4 regions of the Hoeflea sp. 108 genome follow, and region 1 is predicted to be linked to each of the others. Evidence: predicted binding sites of a transcription regulator. Region 1 holds the regulator's gene; each other region holds the start of a gene.
What was found. The regulator PhoB, encoded in region 1, activates phosphate uptake and scavenging genes when phosphate is short. The targets are predictions, from matches to a motif close to TGTCATNNANCTGTCAT.
Positions count from the first base shown of each region.

Region 2: a site for PhoB is predicted at 1,809-1,825, ahead of phnN (phosphonate metabolism protein/1,5-bisphosphokinase (PRPP-forming) PhnN). Genes of this name have one in related genera too.
Region 3: a site for PhoB is predicted at 1,464-1,480, ahead of B015_RS0109980 (DUF1868 domain-containing protein). Genes of this name have one in related genera too.
Region 4: a site for PhoB is predicted at 1,189-1,205, ahead of B015_RS30690 (glycerophosphodiester phosphodiesterase family protein). Genes of this name have one in related genera too.

Region 1 is NZ_KB890024.1:4,379,442-4,382,623, forward strand. It holds gene B015_RS0121705 (ROK family protein) at 1-891, shown strand, start outside; gene phoB (phosphate regulon transcriptional regulator PhoB) at 1,414-2,103, opposite strand; gene phoU (phosphate signaling complex protein PhoU) at 2,201-2,902, opposite strand; gene pstB (phosphate ABC transporter ATP-binding protein PstB) at 2,941-3,182, opposite strand, start outside.
Region 2 is NZ_KB890024.1:98,375-101,556, forward strand. It holds gene B015_RS0100435 (hypothetical protein) at 1-78, shown strand, start outside; gene B015_RS0100440 (peptide chain release factor 3) at 139-1,722, shown strand; gene phnN (phosphonate metabolism protein/1,5-bisphosphokinase (PRPP-forming) PhnN) at 1,900-2,529, shown strand; gene B015_RS0100450 (DUF1513 domain-containing protein) at 2,567-3,182, opposite strand, start outside.
Region 3 is NZ_KB890024.1:2,048,086-2,051,267, forward strand. It holds gene B015_RS0109970 (iron ABC transporter permease) at 1-402, opposite strand, end outside; gene B015_RS30715 (LysR family transcriptional regulator) at 576-1,409, shown strand; gene B015_RS0109980 (DUF1868 domain-containing protein) at 1,527-2,240, shown strand; gene B015_RS0109985 (RidA family protein) at 2,290-2,769, shown strand; gene B015_RS0109990 (GGDEF domain-containing protein) at 3,084-3,182, opposite strand, start outside.
Region 4 is NZ_KB890024.1:1,906,548-1,909,729, reverse strand. It holds gene B015_RS0109175 (hypothetical protein) at 1-51, shown strand, start outside; gene B015_RS30690 (glycerophosphodiester phosphodiesterase family protein) at 61-1,128, opposite strand; gene speB (agmatinase) at 1,318-2,274, shown strand; gene argC (N-acetyl-gamma-glutamyl-phosphate reductase) at 2,362-3,182, shown strand, end outside.

The sequences.
Region 1 (3,182 bases):
GCCAAGGCGCTGGTCGACGAATGCGTCGCCATCGTGCGTCAGGTCATCGCGCGCAGCGGGCGCCCGCAAGCGTCAGTACTGCGCATCGCGCTGGCCATCCAGGGCACCACGGATGCCGGCGCCCGCAAGCTCCTGTGGTCGCCGATTACCCCACATGACGACATCCAGTTCGCCGACAGGCTCGAGCGCGAATTCGGTGTGACGGTGACCGTCGAAAACGACTGCAACATGATCGCCGAGGCCCTGCACTGGCGCGACCCGGCGCGCTATCGCGACGACTTTATCGCCATCCTGCTTTCCCACGGCATTGGCATGGGCCTGGTCATCAAGGGCGAGTTGTTCACCGGCACGCAATCGTCGGGCGCCGAGTTCGGCCATATGGTCCACCGCCCCGACGGAGCGTTGTGCCGCTGCGGCCGCCGCGGCTGCATCGAGGCCTATGCCGGCAATTATGCGATCTGGCGCAACGCCCGGCTCGGCGACGAAAACGCCGAGCCGCTGGCCGACCTCTCCGACGAGGACATCAAGGCGCTCGCCGACGCCGCGCGCGACCATGACGGCCCCGAGCGCGAGGCCTTCCGCAAGGCGGGCGAGGCAATCGGTTTCGGCCTCGGCTCGATGTTCGCGCTGTTCGACCCCGCCCCCCTCGCCTTCGTCGGTGTCGGCGCCACCGCCTTCGACATCATGGAGCCGTATGTGCGCTCGGCCATCGCCAAGACGGCCGGCGGCACGCACTCCAAGGCGATCTCTTTCGACACCGAGCCGAACGAGGTCCCCCTGATCCGCGAAGGCTGCACCATGCGCGCCCTGCTCTATGTCGACGAGGAAGTCTTTGCGGCGGGCTCGGTGCCGCGGCGGGCCGAGGCAGACATTCCGCTCAAGGACATTTGATTTCGGCCGTCGCAATTAAGACGATCGCCGCGACCATACTGCCGTGCTAGACGACAGTCCGCGACCGCCCTTGAAAGGCCCAGCCTGGCAAAGAGGCGGAACCAACCCTGGAACCGACGTGTCGTCCGTTTCGGAGACGTTGCGATGACCAGTCTGCTGCGTAACATCCTGGCCGGCGTAGGCCTTTTGTGTGCCTCATCGTTTTCAGCATCAGCCACCCCGAACCCCATGCCGCTTGTCGCGGGAGATTCGGCAATGGTCATTCCCATTGCCCAGGGCTGCGGGGCGGGAGGCTGGCGAGGGCCATATGGCGGATGCCGCTATGGGCGTGTCGTACACCGTGCACGTCACGCTTACGGGTGCCCTCCGGGCTATTGGCGCGGCCCATACGGCCATTGCCGCAATACGCCGTATCACGGGCGGTTGCCATATGGCGGATGGCGCTGACCGCCCGCTGCGCGAACGTCTGATCATGTTCGATAAGCCGGCGAGCCAAATTTAACTGTCTCGCCGGCCGGGCGCCTAATCCTCGCGGATGGCGTAGCCGGCACCGCGGATGGTGCGGATCACGTCGGGCATGCGGCCGTTGTTGACCGCCTTGCGCAGGCGCCCGACATGCACGTCCACGGTGCGTTCGTCGATATAGATCGTCTCGCCCCAGACATTGTCGAGCAACTGGCTGCGCGAGAACACGCGGCCCGGATGCCGCATCATGAACTCGAGCAGGCGGAACTCTGTCGGCCCGAGCTTGATCTCGCTCTTCTTGCGGTAGACCCGGTGCGACTCGCGGTCGAGCAGGATGTCGCCGACCTTGAGGATGGACGACAGCACCTCGGGCTTGGCCCTGCGCAGCAGAGCCTTCACCCGCGCCATGAACTCAGGCGTCGAGAACGGCTTCACCAGATAGTCGTCGGCACCGGTCGACAACCCGCGCACCCGGTCGCTTTCCTCGCCGCGTGCCGTCAGCATGATGATCGGCAGCCGCTCGGTCTCCGGGCGCATCCTCAGCCTGCGGCACAGCTCGATGCCGGACAATGCGGGCACCATCCAGTCGAGCACCAGCAGGTCGGGAACGTTTTCCTGCAGACGGATTTCGGCCTCGTCGCCACGGGTGACGACCTCGACCTGATAGCCTTCGGATTCGAGATTGTAGCGAAGCAGCACGCCCAGCGGCTCTTCGTCTTCAACGACCATGACCTTTGGAGCGATCATCGCCTGTACCTTGTCCTTGCGCACGGCCCGATCAGGACCATGCGCTGGTTTAACCTATGCAGCGCCCCCGCGCCAAACGCATGCGGTGCGGAAGTTCTCAGTTCGAAACCGTCGTGGTTTCGTCGACCTTGGGCCGATTGAGCGGAAGCTGCTCGCCGGTCACCACGAAATAGGCGTTCTCGGCGATATTGGTCACATGGTCGCCGATGCGTTCGAGGTTCTTGGCGCAGAACAGCAGATGGGTGCAGGCCGTGATGTTGCGCGGATCTTCCATCATGTAGGTCAGGAGTTCGCGGAACACGGCATTGTACTGGATGTCGATCTTCTGGTCGTCGATGCGCAGGCCTTTCAGGCCTTCCGGCTGACGCGCCACATAGAGGTCGACCACGCCACGCACCTGTCCCAGCACCAGCTGCGACATGGCATCGATCGAGTGCGCCAGGTTGCGCGGCGTCGGCATCTGGCCGACGGCGCCGACGCGCTTGGCTATGTTCTTGGCAAGATCGCCGATGCGCTCGAGATCGCCAGCCATGCGGATGGCGCCGACCACGGCGCGCAGATCCTGCGCCATCGGCTGGCGCTTGGCGATCAGCGTGATGGCTGCGTTGTCGAGCTCACGCTGCTTGGCGTCCATGATCGCGTCGTCGGCGATCACGTTCTGGGCCATCGCCTGGTCGGACGACAGCAATGCCCGGATGGCGCCCGCGACCATCGAACCGGCGAGATCGCCCATGTCGCGGATGAGCTGGTCGACATGCTTGAGTTCTTCGTCGAAGGACCGGACTGTATGATCGCCCATGATCGTTTCCTCGTCTGCTTACTGTACGCGACGATCACTCAGCCGAAGCGGCCGGTGATGTAGTCCTGCGTCCGCTTGTCGTCTGGATTGGTGAACATCTTGTCCGTCGGCCCCTCCTCAACGAGGTAGCCGAGGTGGAACATCGCCGTCCGCTGCGACACGCGCGCCGCCTGCTGCATCGAGTGGGTGACGATGACGATGGTGTAGTTCTCGCGCAATTCGTCGATCAGTTCCTCCACCTTGGCGGTGGCGATCGGATCGAGTGCCGAACATGGCTCGT
Region 2 (3,182 bases), 4.3 Mb from region 1:
GTCGGCGACGACATCAGGGCTGCCAAAGCGCTCAGGGCGTTGGCGCCGACCTATGGCGAGTTGCTGGCCACGCTGTAGCGTCGTGGACAGGCGCGGCATCGGCTGCTAGAAGCCGGCGCATCACATGGATTCCTGAAAATGGCTGAAGACATCGAAAAGGCGGTGGCGCGCCGCCGTACTTTCGCGATCATCGCGCACCCTGACGCCGGCAAGACGACGCTGACCGAAAAGCTGCTGCTGTTCGGCGGCGCGATCCAGCTCGCCGGCGAGGTCAAGGCCAAGAAGGACAAGATCCAGACGCGCTCGGACTGGATGAAGATCGAGCGTGAGCGCGGCATCTCGGTCGTCACCTCGGTGATGACCTTCGAATATGGCGACAACGTCTTCAACCTGCTCGACACGCCCGGCCACGAGGACTTCGCCGACGACACCTATCGCACGCTGTCGGCTGTCGACAGCGCGGTCATGGTCATCGACGCCGCCAAGGGTATCGAGCCACGCACGCTGAAGCTGTTCGAGGTCTGCCGCCTGCGCGACATCCCGATCATTACCTTCGTCAACAAGATGGACCGCGAGGCCCGCAACACCTTCGAGATCCTCGACGAGATCGAAGAGAAGCTGGCGCTCGACACCGCTCCGATCACCTGGCCGATCGGCCAGGGCAAGACCTTCTCCGGCACCTACCACCTCGCCGAGAACGCCGTGCGCCACGGCGACGATGAGAAGGAGCGGACGCCGGTGCATGGCCCGGATTCCAACCGCGCCGCCGGCCTTCTGCCCGACAACGACCGCCCAGCCTTCATCGAGGAGCTGGAGCTGGCGCGCGAGGCCTGCCGGCCGTTCGACCTCCAGGCCTTCCGCGAAGGCCATCTGACGCCTGTCTATTTCGGCTCGGCGCTCAGGAATTTCGGCGTCCGCGACCTGATCGAGGCTCTGGGCGATTTCGGTCCGGCGCCGCGCGCCCAGGAAGCCGACACTCGCAAGGTCGAGGCGACGGAAGAGAAGATGACGTCGTTCGTCTTCAAGATCCAGGCCAACATGGATCCCAATCACCGCGACCGTATCGCCTTTGTCCGCGTCTGCTCGGGCGAGCTCAAGCGCGGCATGAAGGCCAAGCTGGTGCGCACCGGCAAGCAGATGAGTCTGTCGGCGCCGCAGTTCTTCTTCGCCCGCTCGCGCATCACCGCCGACGAAGCCTATGCCGGCGACGTCGTCGGCATCCCCAACCACGGCACGCTGCGCATCGGCGACACGCTGACCGAGGGCGAGGACATCCTGTTCCGAGGCGTGCCCAACTTCGCGCCCGAAATCCTGCGCCGCGTCCGTCTAGGCGACGCGATGAAGGCCAAGAAGCTCAAGGAAGCGCTGCAGCAGATGGCCGAGGAAGGCGTGGTGCAGCTGTTCCAGCCCGAAGATGGCTCGCCGGCCATCGTCGGCGTCGTCGGCGCGCTGCAGATCGATGTGCTCAAGGAGCGTCTCAACGTCGAGTACACACTGCCCGTCGACTTCGAGATGTCGCGCTTCTCCGTTTGCCGCTGGATCAGCGCCGACGACAAGGCCGACCTGCAGCGCTTCGTTGAAAGCCATCGCGGCGACATCGCCCGCGATCTCGACAACGATCCGGTCTATCTCGCCCAGCACGAGTTCTCGCTCAACTACGAGGCCGAGCGCTGGAAGATGATTCGTTTCGCCGCGATCAAGGACTATCAGGTCCGCACGTAGTCCATGCTCCCGCGCCTTCCGGGATAGAGCTGATTTCGGGTCGACGCGCGGGCCGGCGGCACCCTGTTGCCGTTCCGTCGCAAGGCTTTCGTCATTCCGTCATGCAAATCGCTTAACTCCCTAGCCGGCGCTGGCCGGCAGGGCGGGGGCTCTGCTATTTGGAGGAAATGACGTCGCATGATGGTTTCAGCATTGATCGAGCGTGAATTGACCCGGGTGGGCTCTCCTGTGCGCAACGGCGTGTTTGTCGCCGTGGTCGGGCCGAGCGGCGCCGGCAAGGACACGCTGATTGCCTATGTGCGCGACCGCCTGACCGATGACGACCATGTCGAGTTCGCCCGCCGCGTCATCACGCGCAACAGCGACGGCGCCACCGAAGATCATGACACGCTTGAAGACGCTGCCTTCGTCGAGGCTGAAGCCGCCGGCGCCTTTGCGCTGTCGTGGGAGGCGCACGGCCTGCGCTACGGCATCCCGGCTGCCGTCGACGAAGCCATTTCCAACGGCCATGTCGTCGTTGCCAACACCTCGCGCGGCATCATTCCGGCGCTGCGCGACCGTTACGCCAATGTCGCTGTGGTCGAGATATCGGCATCGCCCGACATTCTCGCGACGCGGCTCGCCGCACGCGGACGGGAATCGCGGGGCGAGGTGCTGGCGCGCCTTGCCCGCACCGTGGCGCACGACCTCAGCGGCCCGGGCCATGTGCAGATCGACAATTCCGGCTCACCCGAGATCGCCGGCGAGAAGTTCCTCGCCGTGCTGCGCAAGGCCGTCGCCTATTCGGATGTCTCCGGGCTCGTCTGACTTGATTGCGTAAGGTATTGCTTACGTTTATTGCAAGTCAGATGCGCAGCATGTGGTTGTCCCAGACATAGTCTGGACGCTCTGCCTGCTCGCCGTCGGGGGCGACGATGAGGCCGCCGCCGGTTGTAGCTAGAAAGCCGTCGCGGTCGGGCGCAAGCCCGCAGACCTCGACCAGATCGTTCTTGGCCATCACCTTGCCGGTCTTCGCCTCGATCATCGCCCATGCGTTGCCTTCCGGCGACGAGACGGCAACCAGCCCGGCGTCGCGGTTTGCCGCCACTGAGCCGATATAGTTGCGGAAGCCGCCGAGGATGTCGTCTGGCATCTCCAGCATGGAAAGTTCCTCGCCGCGCCTGGCACGGCCGACCAGAAGTGGCCTTTCGCTCGCCGGACCCTCGTGCTGGCAGCCGAACCAGACGGTGCCCTCGGCGTCGATGTCCATGTGCCGGATCGACAGCTGGTGCAGCTTCTCGGGCAATTCGTGCTTTTCGAGGAGGTCGCCGGATACGCGGTCGACCAGCACGAAGGACGGCTTCATGGTCGGGATGTTGAGTTTGGCGCGACCAAAATCCGGGTGGGTCTCGATGCCGCCATTGCAGATGGCAAGTGTCCTGCCGTCGCCGAGCAGGATCAGTTCGTGCGGGCCGACGCCA
Region 3 (3,182 bases), 2.3 Mb from region 1:
GAACGGGTGGACGACGGCGGGAACCGAAGGCGCGAAGACGTAGAATACGACGATGGCAAAGCTCGCGCCGGTCAGCACGCCGGTGAGGTCGGGGGAGGCGAGCGCGTTGCGCGAAACGCCTTGCATGACCACGCCCGAGCACGCCAAGGCCGCACCCGCCAGCATCGCCAGCAACTCGCGCGGAATACGCAGCTTCCACAGGATTGCCGCTTCCGGCCCACTTGCGGTTCCGAGCAGGGCGTCGACGACAGCGCGGACCGGGGTCTGCACGCCGCCGACGAACAGTCCAGCGAAGGCCAGACCGACGAGAACGACCATGCCGGCGAGGAGAAGGCTTGCCAGGCCGAGGCGGCCGCGCCCGGCAACATCCCTTGCAACGGCTGCTGCTGCCAGCGACGTCATGACGCCCGGTCGGTTTCGTGGTGACGGCACATCGCGTGCATTGATGGATCGTTTATTGATGAGGACAATATTCAAGTTTTATGGCAAATTGCCCAGACAACCCCGATCTGCAATCGAAAACTTCGCAAGCCGGCATGCAAATAACTCAAGCAGGTCCTTCCAGATTCCCGTCTTTGAACACGCTGCCGGCCTTCGTCGCGGTCGCCCGCACAGGCAGCCTGACACTCGCTTCGGAGGAGCTCTGCCTCACTCCGAGCGCGGTCAGCCGCCAGATCAAGACGCTGGAGGAGGGGCTGGGCACGCCTTTGTTCCAGCGGAGCCACAACGCGATCGCGCTGACCGAGAGCGGACAGCGCTTCCTGGCGCGTGCCAGGGAGGCGCTGGCGCTGGTCGAGACGGGCATGCGCGAGATTGCCCCGCGCCGCAGGGGGCTTGTCGTCCAGGCACCGATCACGCTGACCCAGCGCTGGCTCATTCCTCGGATCGCCTCGTTCCGACAGGACTGTCCCGAAGCCGACCTGTCGTTCCGTTCGCAGCAGAAGCCGGGAAACGAGGTGGCCGACCTGACCATCGGCTACCGGCGTGGGACGGACATGTCTTCGTTCGAAGGCGCGGTCCTGCTCGACCGGACAATCGCCGTCTGCTCGCCGCGGCTCCTGGGCGAAAGGGCTGCCGTTTTGGACGTCGACACGCTTTTGGGCATGCCGGTATTGCTCGACACCGCGGACGCCTGGTCATGGCAGCGATGGTGCGCGGCCGCGGGCGTGGCGTTCCACCCGCGTGCCGGGGCGATGACCTTCGATACCGACGAGGCCGCGATCGACGCCTGCCTGTCGGGGCTGGGCGTCGGGCAGGCCAATCCCGCTTTCGTCGAGGACGAGCTGGCAGGCGGAAGGCTGGTGGCGCTGTGCCCGGCAATTTCGGCACTGGTGGGCGCTTATACGGTGTCCGCAGACAAGCCGTGCCTGCTTGGAACGCAGTTCATGTCGTGGCTGTATCGCGCCTAGTGTGTTTCCGCTTTTCTTCGAATCTGGCGGCGTGGCGTCGGGAAGTGGCCGGGCTGTCATCCGGCGGTCGCGGTTGGGCGCTAGGGCAAGTGGAGCTTGAACCACGGACCGTCAGCGATGCGCACAGTTTCCCTTTCCCCTGAACTGCTTGCCTATTCCGGGGGGCGCAATGCGGCCCCGCCGCCGCATCTCGGCACGCGCTACCTCAGGACCGGCGGCTTCCTGCCCGAGCCCGGCAACACCATTGTCTGCCACGTGACGAAGGGGTCGTTGACGCAGGAGATACTGGTCGAGGCGCGCGACAAATATCTCGCCATGCCCGAAGCCCAGCAATTCGTTTTCACGCCGATCACCAGTTTGCACATGACGCTGTTCCAGGGCATCATCGAGTATCGCCGTAAGCCCGGCTTCTGGCCTGAGGGCATCGCTCTCGACGCGCCGGTCGACGAGATGACCGACATCATGGCCGAGCGGCTGGAGACGCTGCCCGTCTTCGAGCCATTCCAGGTCGAGGTGACGCATGCGCGGCCGTCTGGCCTGCTGGTCGATGGCGCGAGCGAGCGTGACCGCAAGGCAATGCGCGCCTGGCGCGACGCACTCGCAGACCTGCTCGGTTACCGCCATCCAGATCATGACGACTATCCGTTCCACATCACCTTCGCCTACGCCATCGACTGGCTGGACAACGACGCGCTGCCGCGCTGGCAGGTCATGCTGGACGAGGTTGCCGGAGATATCAGGCGGAAGATGCCGATCCTTGAACTCGACCCGCCGGCCTTCTGCTCGTTCGAGGACATGAACCATTTTTGCGAACTGCTGGTGTTTGAATAGCCTATGCGTTTGCCGAGGCAATGGCTCGGCCGCGAGCGTGGCGCCTCGAATGGCCTCTCTGCTGTTTGCGGTTCGACGGTGGTGGTTATCGTCTCTTGCTCTCGGGCGGCCTATCAAACATAGGCTGTCGCCGGCGGGGCTCTCAAAGCCATCCGGCGAAGAAGCGACAAAGGATGAACAGATGCTAGAAAGAATAAACCCCGATACCAGGTGGAGCGACGCTGTCGTCGTTGGGAACCTGATTTTCGTCGCTGGCCACACTGCAGAGAAGACGCGAGGCCAGTCGGTTCGCGAACAGACGGAAGAGGTCCTTCAGTTACTCGATGAGACGCTGGCTCAGGCCGGGGTGACGAAGAGGAACCTCGCCATGGTGCAGATTTATCTGGCGGATATGTCGAACTTCGACCTGATGAACGAAGCTTGGGATCGATGGGTCATCCCCGGAGAAGCTCCGGCGAGGGCAACGGTCGAGTCCAGGCTCGCTTATCCTGATCTCGGCGTTGAAATCACTGCAGTCGCATCCCGGTAGAGGAACTGCCAGGCCGCTGCGGCCGTGACGGCGTGAGGCCCACCGACCGCGCGGGAAAACTGGTGGATCGGGCACGAGTGCCTTTGTGACGGCATGGATCCGAGGGTTTCCACGACGTCGCCGCGCGCCTGCTTTGCCCGGGGATGACGAAGGTGCGGGGCGTTCGCCTGTCGTGCAGGAGTGCCGGGACTTGCTCCTTGGAGGACGTGGCGGTCAGTGCCTCCACCGTCCACGGCTCGTGACGATCTCCCTGGATGGCGACGCAACCAAGGTTGTGTCAGTGATGCTGTCCGCTGTCTCAAGGGGTGGTCATGCTAATGCCTTAGCCTGGACAAAACATCTGCCGGGCCAGGAAACACTCGCTCCGCTTCCATCACACGATCCCGGCCATTCTTCTTGGCGGCATAGAGGTT
Region 4 (3,182 bases), 2.5 Mb from region 1:
AAGTACTCGCTCAAGGAGAGGCGCAAGAACCTCCGGCAATCGGCTGAGTAACGCAGGCCGTCAGTTGGTCGGCGGCAGCACCGCCTGCCCCACAACCGAGGCGACCGGCTCCTCGATATCGGAGTAAGGCACACGATAGCCGTTGGCGGCCAGCCAATTGATGGCAGCGCGGGGCTCGTCGGTCTGGATCATGGTGGCACCACGCTCCGCCCAGAAGCCGAAGACCTCGCTTGGAAAGCCTGCCGCCACCGCCAGTTCATCGCCGCGACCGCCGGAGAGATAGCCACCGGGCTTGTTGACGATGGCGTGCGTGTCGACCCAGATGTGCCAGTTGCCGCGGACGGACGCGGCCTTCACGCGCGCCGAAAACAACGGGCCGCCGGTGTCCGTCATACCAACTGCGTCACCGCGCCAGGCGATCATCTCCACGGCGCTGGCGGCGAAGGCCTTGCCAGCCGCCTCGACGAAGGCGGGATCGCGCACGGCATCGTCGGCCATGACCGGCATGAACTGAAAGCCATTTCCCACCTTAGCCATGATCGCCTTGACGGAGGCGACCCGCTCGGCGTTCCAGAGGTTGGCCTTGACCACCACCTGCGCTTCCATGGCCATGGCGCGCGCCAGCGCCACCATGTCGACCAGGTCGGCGGTTTCGAGCTTGTTGTCGAGATTGACCAGGATCTTGCCTTTGGCGACCGCCAGATACTCCTGCAGCGTCGGCACCGGCTCGGCGGTGACAGCTCCGGTGCCTTCGACGACGAGGCGGCATTTCCTCAGTTCAGCCATCCTGTAGGCGAGCACCTCGCCCTTACAATCGGTGGTGCGGTCGAGCCAGCTGTCATGCATGACGACCAGTTCGCCGTCGCTTGAACGCCTGATGTCGATCTCGACCATCTCGGCGCCCAGCGAGATCGCGTCGCGCAAGGCGGCAATCGAGTTCTCGGCGAAGCGGCGTTTGCCGTCCTGCAGGCCGCCGGCCCTGTGGGCCACAACCATGACGTGGTCGCGCCACTGGTTGGCATTTTCGAAGCGCTCGAGAATCTGGTCGACGCGAGTGTCGGCATGGCCCGGTGTCGCCAGCCCCAAGGTCAGCAAGAACGAGACTACGCCTGCCAGAACTGCCCGCATGGGAATCGCTCCATCGCTGAAGATGCCGGAAACGACCTAGGCGGCGGCGATGACACGGGCGTGAAAGGCGCATGACAGGGGGATGAATGCGGGCTGTCACATGCTTTTCGCCATGGGGCTGGCATGTTGGGCCGGGCTTCTGTAGTTCTTGCGCCTCGAAATTGCGAAAGCCGAGAAAGGAGATTGCCCATGCCCTCTTCGTCGATCGATCACGCCTTCACCGCGCGAACCCAGAAGGGGCGCTCGGGTGATCCGACCTATGCAGGGGCATTGTCCTTCATGCGCCGCAAATATTCGAAGAACGTTGCTGGGGCCGACGCGGTCGTCTGGGGTATCCCCTTCGACGCAGCCGTTACCAACCGGCCGGGCGCGCGTTTCGGCCCGCAGGCCATCCGCCGCGCCTCGGCGATCTTCGACTGCGACCCGCAATACCCGTTCAACCGCGACCTGTTCGAAGACCTCTCGGTCATCGACTATGGCGATTGCCTGCTCGACAGCGGCAACCACCAGAAGACGCCTGGCGCCATCGAGCGCGAGGCCGCCAAGATCCTGAAGTCCGGCGCTTTCCTGCTGACGCTCGGCGGCGACCATTTCGTCACCTGGCCGGTCCTGAAGGCGCATGCGGCGATCCACGGCCCCATGGCGCTCGTGCAGTTCGACGCTCATCAGGACACCTGGCCTGACGACGGCAAGCGCATCGACCACGGCTCGTTCGTGGCGCGCGCGGTCAAGGACGGCATCATCGATCCCGACCGCTCTATCCAGATCGGCATCCGCACGCACGCGCCCGACGATTGCGGCATCAAGATCCTCTACGGCCACGATGTCGAGGAGATGCGCGCCGCCGACATCGCCTATGCCATCGTCGAACGCACTGGCGGCCGGAAGACCTACGTGACCTTCGACATCGACTGCCTCGACCCGGCCTATGCGCCCGGAACCGGCACGCCCGTGGCGGGCGGCCCATCCTCGGCCAAGATCCTCTCGGTGCTGCGCCAGCTGAACCAGATCGATATTGTCGGCGCCGACATCGTCGAGGTTGCACCGGCCTACGACCATGCCGATATTACGGCCATCGCCGGCTCGACTGTCGCCATGCACTATCTTGGCCTGCTGGCCGAAAAGAAGGCACGCGAAAGCGCCTGACAAAGCGATTCAACTGGTTCGGACAATGAGTCCGAATTTGGCCACAAGCCTCTGACACTGCTTATTTTTCGACGGAACGACAGGCACATGAAACCGAAAATCTTCATCGACGGCGAACACGGCACGACAGGTCTTCAGATCAGGGCGCTGCTTGCCGGACGAAACGACCTCGAAGTGATTTCGGTGCCTGTCGAGCGCCGCAAGGACCTGGCCGCGCGCAAGGAATTCCTCAACGCCGCCGACGTCGCGATCCTGTGCCTGCCTGACGATGCGGCCAAGGAGAGCGTGGCCTTGATCGAAAACGACACCACGCGCGTGATCGACGCATCCACGGCCCATCGCGTCGCCGAAGGCTGGACCTACGGCTTCCCCGAGATGGACGCTGCGCAGATGAAGGCGATCGCCGTCTCCAAGCGTGTCGCCAATCCCGGCTGCTGGCCACAGGGCCCGATCGCCGGCCTGCGCCCGCTGATTTCGGCCGGCCTGCTGCCGGCCGACTTGCCCGTCAGCGTCAGCGGCATTTCGGGCTATTCCGGCGGTGGCCGGCAGATGATCGAGGATTACGAAGCGCAGGGCGAGGAGTCGCCCGAGTTCCTGCCCTATGGGCTGATGCTCAAGCACAAGCACGTGCCGGAGCTGCGCGCCTACGCCAAGCTGGCGCATGACCCGATCATGCAGCCGGCCGTCGGCAACTTCGCCCAGGGCATGATCACCGTGGTGCCGCTGCAGCTCGGCCGCCTCGCCAAGGTGCCGACAGGTGCACAGATGCACGCAGCGCTGGCCGATCACTATGCCGGCCTGAAGGGCGGTGTGGTCGAGGTCGCGCCGCTGGTCGATTTCGAGCGCAGCGGCGACATCCAGCCCGAGATCTACAACGGCACCAACAAGATGAAGCTCTATGTCAGTGC